3 regions of the Actinoplanes sp. GCM10030250 genome follow, and region 3 is predicted to be linked to each of the others. Evidence: riboswitches for the same ligand, from Rfam matches in the RefSeq annotation. Region 3 holds a riboswitch; each other region holds the start of a gene.
The links. A riboswitch is a leader RNA that binds a small molecule or an ion and turns the genes downstream of it on or off. The one in region 3 is predicted to bind cobalamin.
Positions count from the first base shown of each region.

Region 1 (5,185 bases), on a different contig from region 3:
GGGGCGAAGCGGCCGGACCTGATCCTGCTCGACCTGAACATGCCCCGCATGGGTGGTCGCGAGGTGCTCCTCGAACTCAAGGGCGACGCCGAGCTGACGGCGATCCCGGTGGTCGTGCTGACCACCTCCAACGCCGTGCCGGACATCGTCTCCAGCTACGCCGGCCACGCCAGTGCCTTCGTCACGAAGCCGCTCGACCTGGTCGACTTCGAATCCGCCGTCCAGAAGATCAACAAGTTCTACGGCGACATCGCCACCCTCCCCTGAGCGGATCGGCACAGACAGGCGAAACGGCCGGGACCACATGGTCCCGGCCGTTTGCCGGCCTGAGGCGTGTTTCACCGGGGATGGCGCCTCAGAAGTCGTCGTCGAAGGTCACGGTTCCGGTTACGCCGACCTGGTAGGCGGAGACGCGGCGTTCGAAGAAGTTCGACAGCTCCTGGACGTCCTGCAGTTCCATGAAGGCGAACGGGTTGCTACTGCCGTAGACCGGTGCGATGCCGAGCGCCGTGAGCCGCCGGTCCGCCACATGCTGGAGGTATTCCCGCATATCGGCCGGCGACATTCCGCTGACGCCCTGGTCGAGCAGGTCGGCGGCGAACTGCACCTCACATTCGACAGCCTCGGCGAGCATGTCGCGCACCTGCTGTTCCATCTCGGCGTCGAACAGATCCGGCTCCTCGGCACGGACCTGGTCGACCACGTCGAAGGCGAAAGCCATGTGCATGGATTCGTCACGGAACACCCAGTTGGTCCCGGACGCCAAGCCTTGGAGAACACCGCGGGACCGCAGGAAGTACACGTAGGCGAAAGCGCCGTAGAAGAACAGCCCTTCGATGCACGCCGCGAAGCAGATCACGTTGAGCAGGAACGCCCGCCGGTCCTGTTTCGTCCGCAGGGCGCGCAGTTCGAACACCGAGTCGATCCACTTGAAGCAGAACTCGGCCTTGCGGGCGATCGACGGGATGTTCTCCACCGCCGCGAACGCCGCGAACCGTTCCGCCTCGTCGGGGACATAGGTGTCGAGCAGGTTCAGATAGAACTGGACGTGCACGGCCTCCTCGAACAGCTGCCGGGACAGATAGAGGCGGCCCTCCGGCGAGTTGATGTGCTGATAGAGGTTGAGCACGAGGTTGTTCGCCACGATGGTGTCACCGGTGGCGAAGAACGCGACGAGCCGCGACACCAGGTGCTGCTCGGCGGGGGTCAGCCTGGCCAGGTCGGCGAGGTCGGAGTGCAGGTCGACCTCCTCGACGGTCCAGGTGTTCTTGATGGCGTCCTTGAACCGGTCGAAGAAGTGCGGATACCTCATCGGCCGCAGGGTCAGGTCCATTCCGGGGTCGAGCAGCATCACTGGCAGGCCTCACACGATTCGGGGTTCTCCAGGGAGCAGACTTCGGCGGGTGTCATCGCGGGGATGAGCGACACCGTCGCCTGCTGAATGCGCGTCGCGGGGCGCGACCGCAGGTAGTACGAGGTCTTCAGGCCGGCTTTCCAGCCGTAGAGGTACATCGACGAGAGCTTGCCGATGGTGGGTGCGCTGAGGAACAGGTTCAGCGACTGCGACTGGTCGATGAACGGTGCCCGTGCGGCGGCCAGATCGATCAGAGCCTTCTGCGGCAGTTCCCAGGCGGTGCGGAACAACTCGCGCACCTCCGCGGGCAGTTCCGCGATCGCCTGCACCGAACCTTCGGCGCGCCTGATCTGCTCGCGAATGGCGGCGGTCCACAGATTTCGGGCCTTGAGTTCCCGTACCAGATAAGTGTTGATCTGAAGGAACTCGCCGGACATCGTCTCGCGCTTGAACAGGTTGGAGACCTGCGGCTCGATGCATTCGTAACAGCCGGCGATGGACGCGATCGTGGCCGTCGGCGCGATCGCGACGAGCAGCGAATTACGCAGACCGTAATCGGCGATCTTCGATCGCAGCGCATTCCAGCGCGCGTTCTGCGAGACCGTGGCACCCCACAGGTCCGGATGCAGGTCACCCTTGGCGGCACGGGTTTCGGCGTACGCGGGATGCGCCCCGAACCGTTCCGCGAGGGTGGCCGACGCCTCCAGGGCGGTGAGGAAGATCTCCTCCTGCACCCGGGTGGACAGCTCGCGCGCCGCCTCCGAGTCGAACGGCAGCCGCAGCGTGAAGAACGCGTCCTGCAATCCCATCAGCCCCAGGCCGACCGGCCGCCAGCGCGGGTTCGACGCTTCCGCCTGCCGCGACGGGTAGAAGTTGATGTCGATGACCCGGTCGAGGAAGGTCACCGCTGTGCGTACCGTTGCCCGCAGTTTCTCCCAGTCCACGCCGCCCGCGGTGACGTGCGCGCCCAGGTTGATCGAGCCGAGGTTGCACACCGCCGTCTCGTCGTCGGAGTTGACCTCGAGGATCTCGGTGCACAGGTTCGACAGGTGGATCACGTTGCCGGCCGCACCGGTCTGGTTCGAACACGCGTTGGAGCGGTCCTTGAACGTCATCCAGCCGTTGCCGGTCTGCGCGAGCGTGCGCATCATCCGGCCGTACAGGTCCCGGGCCTTGACGGTTTTGACCGCCTTCTTCTCGGCCAGCCGGTAGGCCTCGTCGAACGCCGCACCGTAGAGATCCGGCAGCTCCGGCGCGTCGGACGGATCGATGAGCGACCAGTCGCCGTCGGCCTCGACCCGGCGCATGAACTCGTCGGGGATCCAGTTCGCCAGGTTGAGGTTGTGGGTACGCCGGGACTCCTCCCCCGTGTTGTCCCGCAGCTCGAGGAACTCCTCGATGTCCGGGTGCCACGGCTCCAGGTAGACGCAGGCCGCACCCTTGCGCCGCCCGCCCTGGTTGACCGCCGCCACACCCGCGTCCAGGGTCTTCAGGAACGGGACGATGCCGTTCGACCTGCCGTTCGTGCCGCGGATCAGCGCACCCCGGCCACGCACCCGCGACCAGGAGATGCCGATGCCGCCGGAGAACTTCGACAGTCTCGCCACCTGGTGGTACCGCTCGTAGATCGAGTCCAGCTCGTCCTTCGGCGAGTCGACCAGGAAGCACGACGACATCTGGGTGTGCCTCGTGCCGGAGTTGAACAGGGTCGGTGAGCTCGGCAGGTAGGCGAGCGACGACATCAGGCGGTAGAAGCCGATCGCCTCGGCCGCGGTCTGCGACAGGCCGCAGGCGACGCGCAGCAGCCAGTACTGGGGTGTCTCCACGACGATCCGCTGCTGGGGGTGGCGCAGCAGGTAGCGGTCGGCGACCGTACGCAGGCCGAAGTATTCGAACCGCAGGTCACCGGAGACGTCGACGGCGTCGTCGAGCTTGCGGGCGTTGCCGGCCACGAAAGCGGCGGTCTCGTCTCCGATCAGGCCGAGCGCGTGGGCGTACCGGATCGACTGGCTGAAGCTCGCCACGCCCTGCCCGCGGACCTCCTTGTCGACGAAGGCCGCCAGCAGCCGGGCCGCCAGCCGCGAGTACTGCGGCTCCTCGCTGATCAGCTCGGCGGACGTCTGGATCGACAGCCGGTCCAGTTCGGCGGTGCTCGCGCCGTCGTAGAGCCCGCTGATCGTCTTCGTGGCGACCCGCAGCGGGTCCACCTCGTCCAGGTCGGCGACCCAGAGCTCGACCGCCCGTACGATCTTGTTGACGTCGACCGGTTCCAGGTCCCCGTTGCGTTTACGGACCTGCATCGCGTGCCGGCGTTGCTCCGGCACCGTGGTCTTCTCCGGTGTGACCGTCACGGCCCACTCCTCCATGCCCTCTCGACAGGGCCGAAAGACACGCGGGGTGACGCCACCGGCCCGCGCGGGGCGGCCGGTTCCGTGGCGTCAGCCGTCCCACGCGGCCTTCGACCGCCGCACGCGGTACGTGCGGCGCGCTGGCAGGTCTTCGGACTCGTGGGCGTCCCGCTCGCTCCTACTGGCCGTCGCTTCCCAGGCCGGGGCCCAGTGCTTCGTTGACGGCTGTCGTTCCCACTCACCGCTGCGGGGCAGTCCCGGTATCACACCGGGTTCCCTGTTGCCTCGGCCGGGCCCTTGAGCGGACCGGCCGAACCAGCTGCGGGGCACACCATATATGGACGGCAGAGACGAAGTCACACCCATATGGTGTGTCGGATAAAGATCACTCCCCAGAGCGCAGCGCGGCGGCCCAGGTGCGGAGCCGGGCCGGTTCGGGGGTCAGGACGCAGTCGCCGCACGTGCCGCCGCCGGGGATCCGGTAGTAGAGGCAGCAGTTGTTGCGGACCAGGAACCAGCGTGCCTTCGCCGGGTCGGGACGGATCAGCCGGGCGGTACCCCGCAGCGGCTCCAGGTCGAGCACAGCCTCCACAACGGACGCGGCGCGCTCGGCGCAGGAGGGTGCGGCGTCGGCGATCATGCCGGCGGCACCGCCCAGGGCTGACGCGACGTTGCCCCACAGCACCTGGGGCGACAGGGCGAACCGCTCGCGGAAGACGTCGAGCACCGGTTCGACCAGGCCCTGGATCGCGGTGCGGGCGAGCGTCGGCGCCGCGCCCACGCGGGTTTGTTGTGCCGTCAGACCGCGCGCGGCGATCGGCATCGGGCCGCCCTCAACCGGGCGCCACCACATCCGCTCCCGGTCGGGGATCGGCAGCGCACCGCCGACCGCCACTGCACCGAGCACGGGTGAGAGCAGCCGGGACGCGAGGCCGAGGAAGATGATCGAGGCGGCGGCGCGTTCCTCGATGTCGCGGGGCGCGAGGCCACCCATTCTCGCCAGGGTCCGCCGGCCGGCGCCGACCCGCTCCGCGATCACCGTGGGGTCGAGCAGTGTCCGCAATGGCCGCCAGCCGGGCCCGTCGTCATACGGTTCCCAGGTGAAGTAGGGCCCGAGCCGCGCCGCCGACCGCAGAGCGGAGGCGGCGGCATCGTCGTCAGGCACAACCTCGACGGTACGCGGGTGCTCAGAGGGACAGCAGGTCGGACACCTGTGGCGAGTAGGTGGCGTAGAGCACCAGGGCCGCCGCGCCCACCACCGCGGCGTCGGCGCCGAGCGGGGAGGACTCGACCTTCGCCGTCCGGATGTTGCGGGCCAGCGTACGGGTGGCCAGGGCGTGTTCGGTGGCGCGGCGGAAGCGGTCCTCGACGTGGCGCAGGCTGTGCCCGCCGAGGATGACCAGGTCGACGTCGAGGATGTTGACTATGTCGACCACCGCGGTGGCGAGCCAGCCGGCGGCGGTCTCGACCACCTCGATCGCGA
Region 1 covers NZ_JBHTDO010000038.1:35,149-40,333, reverse strand. The annotation lists gene ACFQV6_RS35610 (response regulator) at 1-267, shown strand, start outside; gene ACFQV6_RS35605 (ribonucleotide-diphosphate reductase subunit beta) at 356-1,351, opposite strand; gene ACFQV6_RS35600 (ribonucleoside-diphosphate reductase subunit alpha) at 1,351-3,720, opposite strand; cobalamin riboswitch at 3,827-4,037, opposite strand; gene ACFQV6_RS35595 ((2Fe-2S)-binding protein) at 4,088-4,867, opposite strand; gene ACFQV6_RS35590 (ROK family transcriptional regulator) at 4,890-5,185, opposite strand, start outside.
Region 1: another riboswitch for cobalamin. It lies ahead of ACFQV6_RS35600 (ribonucleoside-diphosphate reductase subunit alpha); the one in region 3 lies ahead of cobN (cobaltochelatase subunit CobN).

Region 2 (5,185 bases), on a different contig from region 3:
GGCTGGACGGGATCGACGTGGCGGGGCTCAGCGAACGCGACCGCACGGCGTTGCGCGGCGGGCGGATCGGCTTCGTCTTCCAGTCCTTCCATCTGCTGGCGCACCGCACCGCCGTGGAGAACGTGATGCTGGCCCAGGTCTACAACGGTGCGCCGCGCCGCGACCGCCGGCGGCTCGCGCTGACGGCCCTCGGCCGGGTGGGTGTGGGGCACCGGGCGTTCGCGATGCCCACCACGATGTCCGGCGGGGAGCGGCAGCGGGTGGCGATCGCTCGTGCGCTCGTCAACGAACCCGCGATCCTGCTGTGCGACGAGCCGACCGGAAACCTGGACTCGGCCACGTCCCAGCGGCTGATGGAGTTGTTCGACGAGCTGCACGCGGCGGGCCTGACCATCGTGGTGATCACGCACGACGCGGCGGTGGCGGGGCGGGCGCGGCGGCTGGTGCGGATCGTCGACGGGACGCTGATCTCGGACGGCACGCCGATCGCAGCCGTGCCGTGAGGCGGGCGGTGCCTGAGCGCTCGGTCTTCGGGCTGCTCGACCTGGTTGCCGAGGCGGTCGCCGGGGTGCTGCAGCGGCCCGCCCGTTCGGTGCTGACCACGATCGGCACGGTCCTCGGTGTCGGTGCGTTCGTTGCGGTGCTCGGGCTGACCTCGACGGCCACCGGGCAGATCAGCAAGCGGTTCGACGCGCTGGCCGAGACGACCGTGACGGTCACCGATACCGGTGCTTCCGCCGACGCCCCGGCCGATTCCGCCGCCGCGGGTGCTGCCGCCGCGGGTGCTGCCGCCGCGGGTGCTGCCGCGTCCGCGGGTGCCGCCGCGGAGATCAACTTTCCGGCGGATGCCGATCGGCGGATCACCGCGCTCAACGGTGCGGAGGCCGCCGGTGTCTACTGGCAGGTGCCGCTGCGGAACCCGGTGATCGCCGGTTCGCCGGGTGTCGCCGCCGGGTCCCGGGCCAACGCCGGTGACCTGCCGGTCTACGCCGCCTCGGCGGGTGTCTTCGGTGCCGTGGAGAGCACCGTGAGCACCGGGCGGCTCTACGACGCCTTTCACGACAGCCGCGGGGAACCGGTTGCCGTTCTCGGTGCGGCCGCCGCCCGGCGGCTCAACATCCACCAGCTCAGCGGCCGTCCCGCGGTGTTCATCGACGGTGCGGCGTTCACCGTGGTCGGCATCATCTCGGACACCCGGCGCCTGCCCGAGTTGCTCCTCGGCGTACTTCTCCCGCGCACCACAGCGGAACGGCTCTACCCGCCGCCCGACCCGGTCTCCAACCCGGCCCGGATGGTGATCGAGACGCGGCTGGGCGCGGCCGGGCTGATCGCTCGCCAGGCCCCGGTGGCTCTGCGGCCGGACCGGGCCGGCGTGCTGCGGGCGGTGGCGCCGCCCGACCCGCGCAGCCTGCGGGACGGCGTGAGCACCGAGCTGTCCGGGCTCTTTCTGGCCCTGGCCGGGATCTGCCTGGTGATCGGTGCGGTCAGCATCACCAACACGACGCTGGTCGCGGTGATGGAACGGGTGGGCGAGATCGGTCTCCGGCGGGCGCTCGGCGCGCGGCGCAGACATGTCGCCGTCCAGTTCCTGTGCGAGTCGACGGCGCTGGGGGCCCTCGGTGGGCTGATTGGCACGTCGCTGGGGGTGGGTGTGGTGCTGGCGGTCGCCCTGCACCAGGAGTGGACGGTGGTGCTGGACCCGGTGACCGTGCTGCCGGCGCCGCTGGTCGGTGCGATCACGGGAATGCTGGCGGGCGCCTATCCGGCGGTGCGCGCCGCCACGATCGAGCCGGTCGAGGCCCTGCGGCGGTGAGCCCGGGCCGCGTCTGCGACAGGGGCCCTGGCCCGCGCCTTGCCGCCGGCCCTGGCCCGAGCGCCGTGGCGGGGGCGGCTCGCGCGCTGCGGTGGTGCACGCGGGCCTGGGCGCTGCGACGGGAGCCACTGTTGGCGGGGGTGCGTTGACGATCAGCCGTGCCGTAGGAAAGAGTGACCGGCGAGCGGTTGCGGAGGAACCCGGTGCGAGTCCGGGACGGTCCCGCCACTGTGACCGGGGAGCGACCCGCTACCCAGCGCCACGGCCCTGATCGGCCGGAAGGCGAGCGGGAAACGTCGATCCGGGAGTCAGGAGACTCCTGCCGCTCGTGCCACCGACGCGCGGGCGTGGACACCCGCCGGAAGGGATCCACCCGTGACGAGCCCGTACCCGTTCTCGGCCGTAGTCGGCCTCGACGACCTGCGCCTGGCACTGCTGCTCACCGCCGTCTCCCCGGCGGTCGGCGGGGTGCTGGTCCGCGGCGAGAAGGGCACCGCCAAGAGCACCGTGGTCCGCGCCCTCGCCGGCCTGCTGCCGGAGGTCGCCGTGGTGCGCGGCTGCCGGTTCGCCTGCGACCCCGGCGCCCCCGACCCCGATTGCCCCGACGGCCCACACGACGCCGACGCGCCGTCCGGGCCCTCCCGAAACGGCACCGGCACGACGGACGGGGCCTCGCGGAACGGGGCCGGCGGGCGGATGTCGCGGCCGGCGACCCTGGTCGAGCTGCCGGTCGGCGCCACCGAGGACCGGGTAGTGGGCACGCTCGATCTGCAGCGGGCGCTCAGCGACGGCGTCAAAGCCTACGAGCCGGGCCTGCTCGCCGCCGCACACCGTGGGGTTCTCTACGTCGACGAGGTCAACCTGCTTCCCGACCACCTGGTCGACCTGCTGCTGGACGCCGCCGCGATGGGCCGGGCGCACGTCGAGCGGGACGGTGTCTCGGTGAAGCACGCCGCCCGGTTCATGCTGGTCGGCACGATGAACCCGGAGGAGGGCGAGCCCCGCCCCCAGCTCGTCGACCGGTTCGGGCTGGTCGTCACCGTGGCCGCGCCCCGCGACGCCGTCCAGCGTGCCGAGGTGGTGCGCCGCCGCCTCGCCTACGAGGCCGACCCGGCCGGTTTCGCCGCCCGCTTCACCCCCGCCGAGCAGGACTACGCCACCCGCATCGCCGCCGCCCGCGCCCGGCTCGCCGCGGTTTCGCTGCCCGACACCGAACTGGACCGCATCGCCCGCGTCTGCCTCGCCTACGGCGTCGACGGCATGCGAGCCGACATCGTCGTCGCCCGCTGCGCGGTAGCCCTGGCCGCCTGGCACGGCCGCCCCACGGTCACCGCCGGCGACGTACGCGACGCCGCCCGCCTCGCCCTCCCGCACCGCCGCCGCACCGACCCCCTCGACCCACCCGGCACCGACGAGCAGAAACTCGAGGAAGCCCTGGCCGAAGCCGAACGCCAGGCCGAGGACGATCGCCGCGCCGAAGCCGAACGCCAGGCCGAGGACGACCGCCGCGCCGAAGCCGAACGTCAGGCCGAGGATGACCGCCGCGCCGAAGCCGAACGTCGCGCCGAAGCCGAACGCCGGGCCGCCGACGACCGTCGCGACGATGACGATCCCGACCCGGAGGGCGACGGACCACCCGATGGCGGAGGCGGTCCGCAAGGCCCGAGTGACGGCGCCGGGCCGCAGGGCGCAGGCTCGCATTCCGACGGTACGGACCTCAGCAGCCAATCCCCGGACGGTCCCGACCCGGCCCCCACCGATCAGCCCGCCCAGCCGGAGAAGGCGGGTGCCGCGGCCGGTGCCGGTGCCGCCTACCGCACCCGCACGCTGCGCATCTCCGCCCGCGGCGAGGGCGGCCACGCCGGGCGCCGCTCTCCCGCCTTCGCCCGCCGCGGCCGCGTGGTCGGCAGCCGCACCCCCCGCGGCAAACTCTCCGGCGCCCCCCACCTGCCCGCCACCCTCCGCGCAGCCCTGGAACGCACCGGCCTGGAACGCGCCGGCCTGGACCGCGCAGCCCTGGACCGCGCAGCCCTGGACCGTGCCGGGGATGAAGGGGGTGCGGGGCGTGCGGGGCGTGCGGTGGTGCGGGTGCAGCCACGCGATCTGCGGGAGTCAGTGCATGTCGGGCGGGAGGCGAACCTGGTTCTGTTCGTCGTGGACGCCTCCGGCTCGATGGCCGCTCGCAAGCGGATGACGCTCGTTAAAACGGCGGTGCTGTCGCTGCTGCGGGACGCCTACCAGCGGCGGGACCGGGTCGGGATGATCACTTTCCGGGGAATTGGGGCCGAGGTGGTACTCCCGCCGACGTCCAGCCACGAGGTCGGGGTGATGCGGCTGGCGGCGCTGCGTACCGGTGGGCGCACCCCGCTCGCCGCGGGCCTGCGCACCGCGGCCACCACGATCGCCACCGAACGCCGCCGTGACCCGCGCCGCCGCCCGCTGCTGATCCTGGTCACCGACGGCCGGTCGACGAGCGGCCCGGACCCCGTACTGATGGCGCCCGCACTCACCGGCGTGTCCACAGTGGTGGTCGACTGCGAGTCGGGCCCGATCCGTCTCGGTCAGGCTCGCCGCCTGGCCACCGCGCTGAACGCCGACGTGATGCCCCTCGACCAACTCGAGGCAGTCACCAGCCAGCGAACCGCGGCAACCCCCGGCGCCACCCCCGCGGCGACCACGGCGGATCCGGAAGACCGGGCTTACCGGCGCGCGGCCTGAGGCTCCAGCCCGTAAGGGTTGAAGCCTGACCACCGCAAGGGGGTGGGCGGAGTGAGCCGGGCGGACCCGCAGGGGGAGTCGTGGGGGCGGAACTCCCCGTCGGCCGTACGAAAAAAGTTCGTAAAAAGGTCGTAGAGGTCGTAGGGGTCGTAGAGGTCGTAGAGGTCGTAGAGGTCGTAGAGGTCAACGGAGGCGCTGATGCCGCAGGGAAGAGTTTCAAATTTGCCTGACGATGGGCTTACGACGCGGCAGAGGCGGCGGCAGGCGGTGTTCGCGGTGCACACCGGGCCGGGGAAGGGTAAGTCGACGGCGGCGTTCGGGATGGCGTTGCGCGCCTGGAGTGCCGGCTGGCCGATCGGCGTCTTCCAGTTCGTGAAGTCGCAGAAGTGGAAGGTCGGCGAGGAGACCGCGCTGAAGGCGCTGGGTGATCTGAACCGGACGCCGGTGACGTGGCACAAGATGGGTGAGGGCTGGTCCTGGATTCAGCGGCCCGGCACGGAGCGTGACCATGCCGCCGAGGCCGCGGAGGGCTGGGCGCAGATCAAGCGGGACCTGGCGGCGGAGAGCTACACCTTCTATGTGCTGGACGAGTTCACCTATCCGATGAAATGGGGCTGGGTGGACGTCGCGGACGTGATCGAGACGCTGGCGAAC
Region 2 covers NZ_JBHTDO010000013.1:124,957-130,141, forward strand. The annotation lists gene ACFQV6_RS18800 (ABC transporter ATP-binding protein) at 1-503, shown strand, start outside; gene ACFQV6_RS18805 (ABC transporter permease) at 512-1,813, shown strand; cobalamin riboswitch at 2,007-2,132, shown strand; gene ACFQV6_RS18810 (VWA domain-containing protein) at 2,189-4,531, shown strand; gene cobO (cob(I)yrinic acid a,c-diamide adenosyltransferase) at 4,730-5,185, shown strand, end outside.
Region 2: another riboswitch for cobalamin. It lies ahead of ACFQV6_RS18810 (VWA domain-containing protein); the one in region 3 lies ahead of cobN (cobaltochelatase subunit CobN).

Region 3 (5,185 bases):
GGATGCCGAGCACCGCGGCCGGCCGGGGCGCACCCGCCTCGACCATCTCCAGCAGCCGGAACAGCGCCGTCGGCGCGTTGCCGATCGCCACCACGGCACCGCCCAGGCGGTTGCGCCAGAGGTCGAGGGCGGCGGCGCTGCGGGTGTTGCCGATCCGCTGGGCCAGCGCGGGCACGGCCGGGTCGCGCAGGGTGCAGATCACCTGGTTGGACGCGGGCAGCCGGCTGCGGGTCACCCCGGACGCGACCATCTGCGCGTCGCAGAGGACCGGTGCGCCGGCGAGCAGCGCCTTGCGGGCCGCCGTGACCACACCCGGGCTGAACCGGACGTCGTCCACCAGGTCGACCATCCCGCAGGCGTGGATCATCCGGACCACCACCCGGGCGACGTCGTCGGGCAGCCCGGACAGGTCGGCCTCCGCCCGGATCGTGGCGAACGAACGCCGGTAGATCTCCGCGCCGTCGCGCACGTAATCCATCAGGGTCTCCTCGCCGCCGCCACCACGTCCCCCAGCGCGGCCGGCGCGACGGGGGAGGATGCGGCGGAGACATCGTCGGGGCTGGGGGATGAGCCTTTTTCAACGTGGCGAGGGCCTCGGCCGCCAGCGCCGGACAACGGCCCGGCAGCTTCGGGCCCGATGCCAGGTTGAAAATTGCTCAATCGGGTGACCAGGTAACCGCCGGTGGTGGCGCGGGCCAGGACGTGCCGGCCGGCCGGGCTGCCGCAGGCGCGGTCGCAGCCCACCCAGTGCACCGGCAGGCCGTCGACGTGACGGGACGCCGCGGCGGCATCGGCGCGGACATCGGCCAGGGACTTCGCGCAGCCCGGGCGGCCCGCGCACGAGGTCACACCGACCCACCGGGAGTCTGCCGCGACCGGCAGCCCGGCCGCGATCAGGCGATCGGTCCAGCCTGCCGCGGCGTCTTCTGGCAGGTCGGCCACGATCACCCCACGCCAGGGCGTGATCAGCAGCCGATCGGCCAATTCCAACACCTTCATCGGTACGGGACTCAGCCGGCCCAGGGGAACCAGGGCACCCACCGCGCGGAGTCCGTCGGGCTGCTCCACGACACCGAGGAGGTCGCCGGTCTCCACGGGCTCGACCGGCGCCGCCGTCTCCACGCCGGTCGCGGTGAGGCTGAGCGCCTCGGCGACCCGCCGGGAGACCCGGGCCGGGCCGCCGGTGAGTTCACGCAGGCGCCAGGCCGCCGGGCCGTCCCCGCGCTGCGCCGCCCGTTCGGCGAGGAACGCGTGGGCGGTAGCGGTCATCACGGTCACCACCCGCTCGGCGGGAACCCGCAGGCCGGTGTCGTGACCGGCGAACCGGATCGCGAAAAGGTCACCGGCCGGGACCGCCGCGACGTCGGAGGCGAGCGGGACGTGACCGATCGCGAAGAGGAACTTTCCGGGCAGGCGGGACAGGGCCGGATCGCTGATGATCGCTCTGTCCAGGTCGGAGACCAGCTCCCGGAGCGGTTGCCCCGCGAGCGGCGGCGACGCGATGTTCCGTACGGAATCATGGGTTGTCGAAGGCAGCAGGCCCGCGTCGCGCAAGCGGGTCGCCAAGGTCTCGGCGTCTCTCGCCTGCAAGGCTCTGATCTGCAGGTTCGCACGCGAGGTGAGTTCCAGGTGGCCGTCGCCGAACTCCTCGGCGAGCGCACGCAGGGCACGCAGGCGGCCGCCGGTCAGCATGCCCCCGGGCAGCCGGACGCGCGCCAGCAAGCCGTCGGCCGCGGCATGCAGCCGCAGCGCGCCGGGGCAGGCGTCGGTGTCGGAGGACCGGGGGATCACCGCCCGGATACTACGGCCGGTCACCGTCACGGCCGCAGCCTCGGGTCGGCAGCGTCACAGAACCGGCTCCCTTGGATGTCTTGTAGCGTGGTGGGGAAATAGCGGCGACGCCGCGGAGGAAGCCGGTGCGAGTCCGGCGCGGTCCCGCCACTGTCACCGGGCGTTTTCGGTCCGGGAGCCAGGAACTCCGGTCGCCGTGATCTCTACTACCCGGGGCGCGGACCCCGAGGGGGAGCGCACGCGTGTTTCTGCTGCTGTCGACGTCCGACACCGATCTGCTCAGCGCCCGGGCCGGCGGCTCGGCCTGGCGCCTGGCGAACCCGGCCCGGACCGCGGTGGCCGACCTACCCGCCCTGCTCGACGGGGTCTCCCTGGTCGTGGTGCGCATCCTCGGCGGGCGCCGGGCCTGGGAAGAGGGTCTCGACACGCTGCTCGCCGGTGATGTCCCCGTCGTGGTGCTCGGCGGCGAGCAGGCGCCGGACGCCGACCTGATGAAGCTCTCCACGGTCCCGGCCGGTGTGGCGGCCGACGCGCACGTCTATCTGGCGCAGGGCGGGGCCGGCAACCTGGCCTCGCTGCACGACTTCCTCTCCGACACCGTGCTGCTGACCGGCAAGGGGTTCGCCCCGGCGGTCGCCGCACCGGAGTGGGGGTTGCTTCCCCGCGCCACTGTGGATTCCGGCATCTCGGTCGCGGTGCTGTACTACCGCGCACACCACATGGCCGGGAACACGGCGTTCGTCGAGGCGCTCTGCCAGGCGATCGAGGCCAAGGGCGGCCGGGCGCTGCCGATCTTCACGGCTTCGCTGCGGACCGCGCCGCCCGACCTGCTCGCCGAACTGCGCAAGGCGGACGCCCTGGTGGTGACCGTGCTGGCGGCGGGCGGGACGAAGCCGGCGACGGCCTCGGCCGGCGGTGACGACGAGGCGTGGGACGTCGGGGTGCTCGCCGACCTGGACGTGCCGATCCTGCAGGGGCTGTGCCTGACCAGTTCGCGGGCGGCCTGGGAGGCCAGCGACGACGGGCTGTCGCCGCTGGACGCCGCGACGCAGGTGGCGATCCCGGAGTTCGACGGCCGGATCATCACGGTGCCGTTCTCGTTCAAGGAGATCGACCCGGACGGGCTGTCGGTCTACGTGGCCGATCCGGAGCGGGCCTCGCGGGTCGCCGGTATCGCGATGGCGCACGCCCGGCTCCGGCACGTGCCGCCTTCCGACCGCCGTGTCGCCCTGATGCTGTCGGCCTACCCGACCAAGCACTCCCGGATCGGGAACGCTGTCGGGCTGGACACTCCGGCGTCGACCGTTGCTCTGCTGGCCGCTCTCGCTGACCGCGGCTATCGCATCGGCGACTTCGGCTCGTTCGACGGCGACGGCCTGATCCACACCCTCATCGCCGCGGGCGGCCAGGACCCGGACTGGCTGACCGAGGAGCAACTCGCCGTCAACCCGGTACGCATCCCCGGCGACCGTTACGCCCAGTGGTTCTCCTCGCTGCCCGCCGACTTCCGGGAACGCGTCGAGCAGCACTGGGGCGCCGCGCCCGGCTCGCTGTACGTGGACGACGGCGACATCGTGCTCGCGGCACTGCGCGACGAGAACGTCGTGGTGATGGTGCAGCCGCCCCGCGGGTTCGGGGCGAACCCGGTGGCGATCTACCACGACCCGGACCTGCCGCCGAGCCACCACTACCTGGCCGCGTACCGGTGGCTGGCCGACGACTTCGGCGCGCACGCCGTGGTGCACGTCGGCAAGCACGGAAACCTGGAGTGGCTGCCCGGCAAGAACGTCGGCATGTCCGCCTCGGACGGCACCGACGCGGCGCTCGGCGACCTGCCGCTGATCTACCCGTTCCTGGTGAACGACCCGGGCGAGGGGACACAGGCCAAGCGGCGCGCGCACGCCACACTCGTCGACCACCTGATCCCGCCGATGGCGCGCGCCGAGTCGTACGGTGACATCGCCCGCCTGGAACAGCTGCTCGACGAGCACGCGAACATCGCCGCCCTCGACCCGGCGAAGCTGCCGGCGATCCGGGCGCAGATCTGGACCCTGATCCAGGCCGCCAAGATGGACCACGACCTCGGCCTGGCGCACCGCCCCGGTGACGAGGAGTTCGACGACTTCATCATGCACATCGACGGATGGCTGTGTGAGGTCAAGGACGTGCAGATCCGGGACGGCCTGCACGTCCTCGGTGCGGCGCCGGAGGGTGAGGCGCGGATCAACCTGGTGCTGGCGATGCTGCGGGCGCGACAGATGTGGGCGGGGAAGGTGGCCGCGCTGCCCGGTCTGCGTGAGGCGCTGGGCCTGGCCGAGGACGCTCCGCTCACCCGCGTCGACGAGATCGAAGCCGAGGCCCGGGCACTCGTCACCGCGATGGAGGAACGCGGATGGCCCACTGCCGTCCCGGATATTTCAGACAATGCAGATGTACGGCGTGTGCTGGAATTCGCTGCCGCAGAGGTGGTGCCGCGCCTCGCCCGGACCACGGACGAGCTGACGAACGTCCTGCACGCCCTGGACGGCGGTTACGTGCCGGCCGGGCCGAGCGGCTCCCCGCTGCGTGGCCTGATCAACGTGCTCCCCACCGGCCGCAACTTCTACTCGGTCGACCCGAAGGCCATCCCCAGCTCCCTCGCCTGGGAGACCGGGCAGGCGATGGCCGAGTCGCTGCTCAACCGCTACCGGGCCGACTACGGCGACTGGCCGCGCTCGGTGGGACTCTCCGCGTGGGGGACCAGTGCCATGCGCACGGCCGGTGACGACATCGCCGAGATTCTGGCGCTGATCGGCGTACGCCCGATCTGGGACCCCGCCTCTCGCCGGGTCACCGGCCTGGAACCCATCTCCCGGGAAGAGCTGGGCCGGCCGCGTATCGACGTCACGGTTCGCATCTCCGGGTTCTTCCGGGACGCGTTCCCGCACGTGGTGGCGATGCTCGACGACGCTTTTACGCTGGTCGCCGCCCTCGACGAACCGGAGAACTACGTGCGCGAGCACGCCCTGCGCGATCAGGACTCGCACGGGGACTGGCGGCGGGCGACGATGCGGATCTTCGGGTCGCGGCCGGGAGCGTACGGGGCGGGCATCCTGCCGCTGATCGACAGCCGGAACTGGCGGGACGACGCCGACCTGGCCGAGGTTTACGCGGTGTGGGGCGGGTTCGCGTACGGGCGGGGGCTCGACGGGGTTCCGGCTCGCGGTGACATGGAGAACGCGTACCGGCGGATCGACATCGCGGCCAAGAACATCGACACCCGCGAGCACGACATCGCCGACTCCGACGACTACTTCCAGTACCACGGCGGCATGATCGCCACGGTGCGGGCGCTGACCGGCAAGGCCCCGGCCGCGTACATCGGTGACTCCACCAACCCGGACCAGGCACGGAC
Region 3 covers NZ_JBHTDO010000001.1:406,728-411,912, forward strand. The annotation lists gene ACFQV6_RS01865 (precorrin-8X methylmutase) at 1-481, opposite strand, end outside; gene ACFQV6_RS01870 (precorrin-3B synthase) at 478-1,791, opposite strand; cobalamin riboswitch at 1,880-2,002, shown strand; gene cobN (cobaltochelatase subunit CobN) at 2,034-5,185, shown strand, end outside.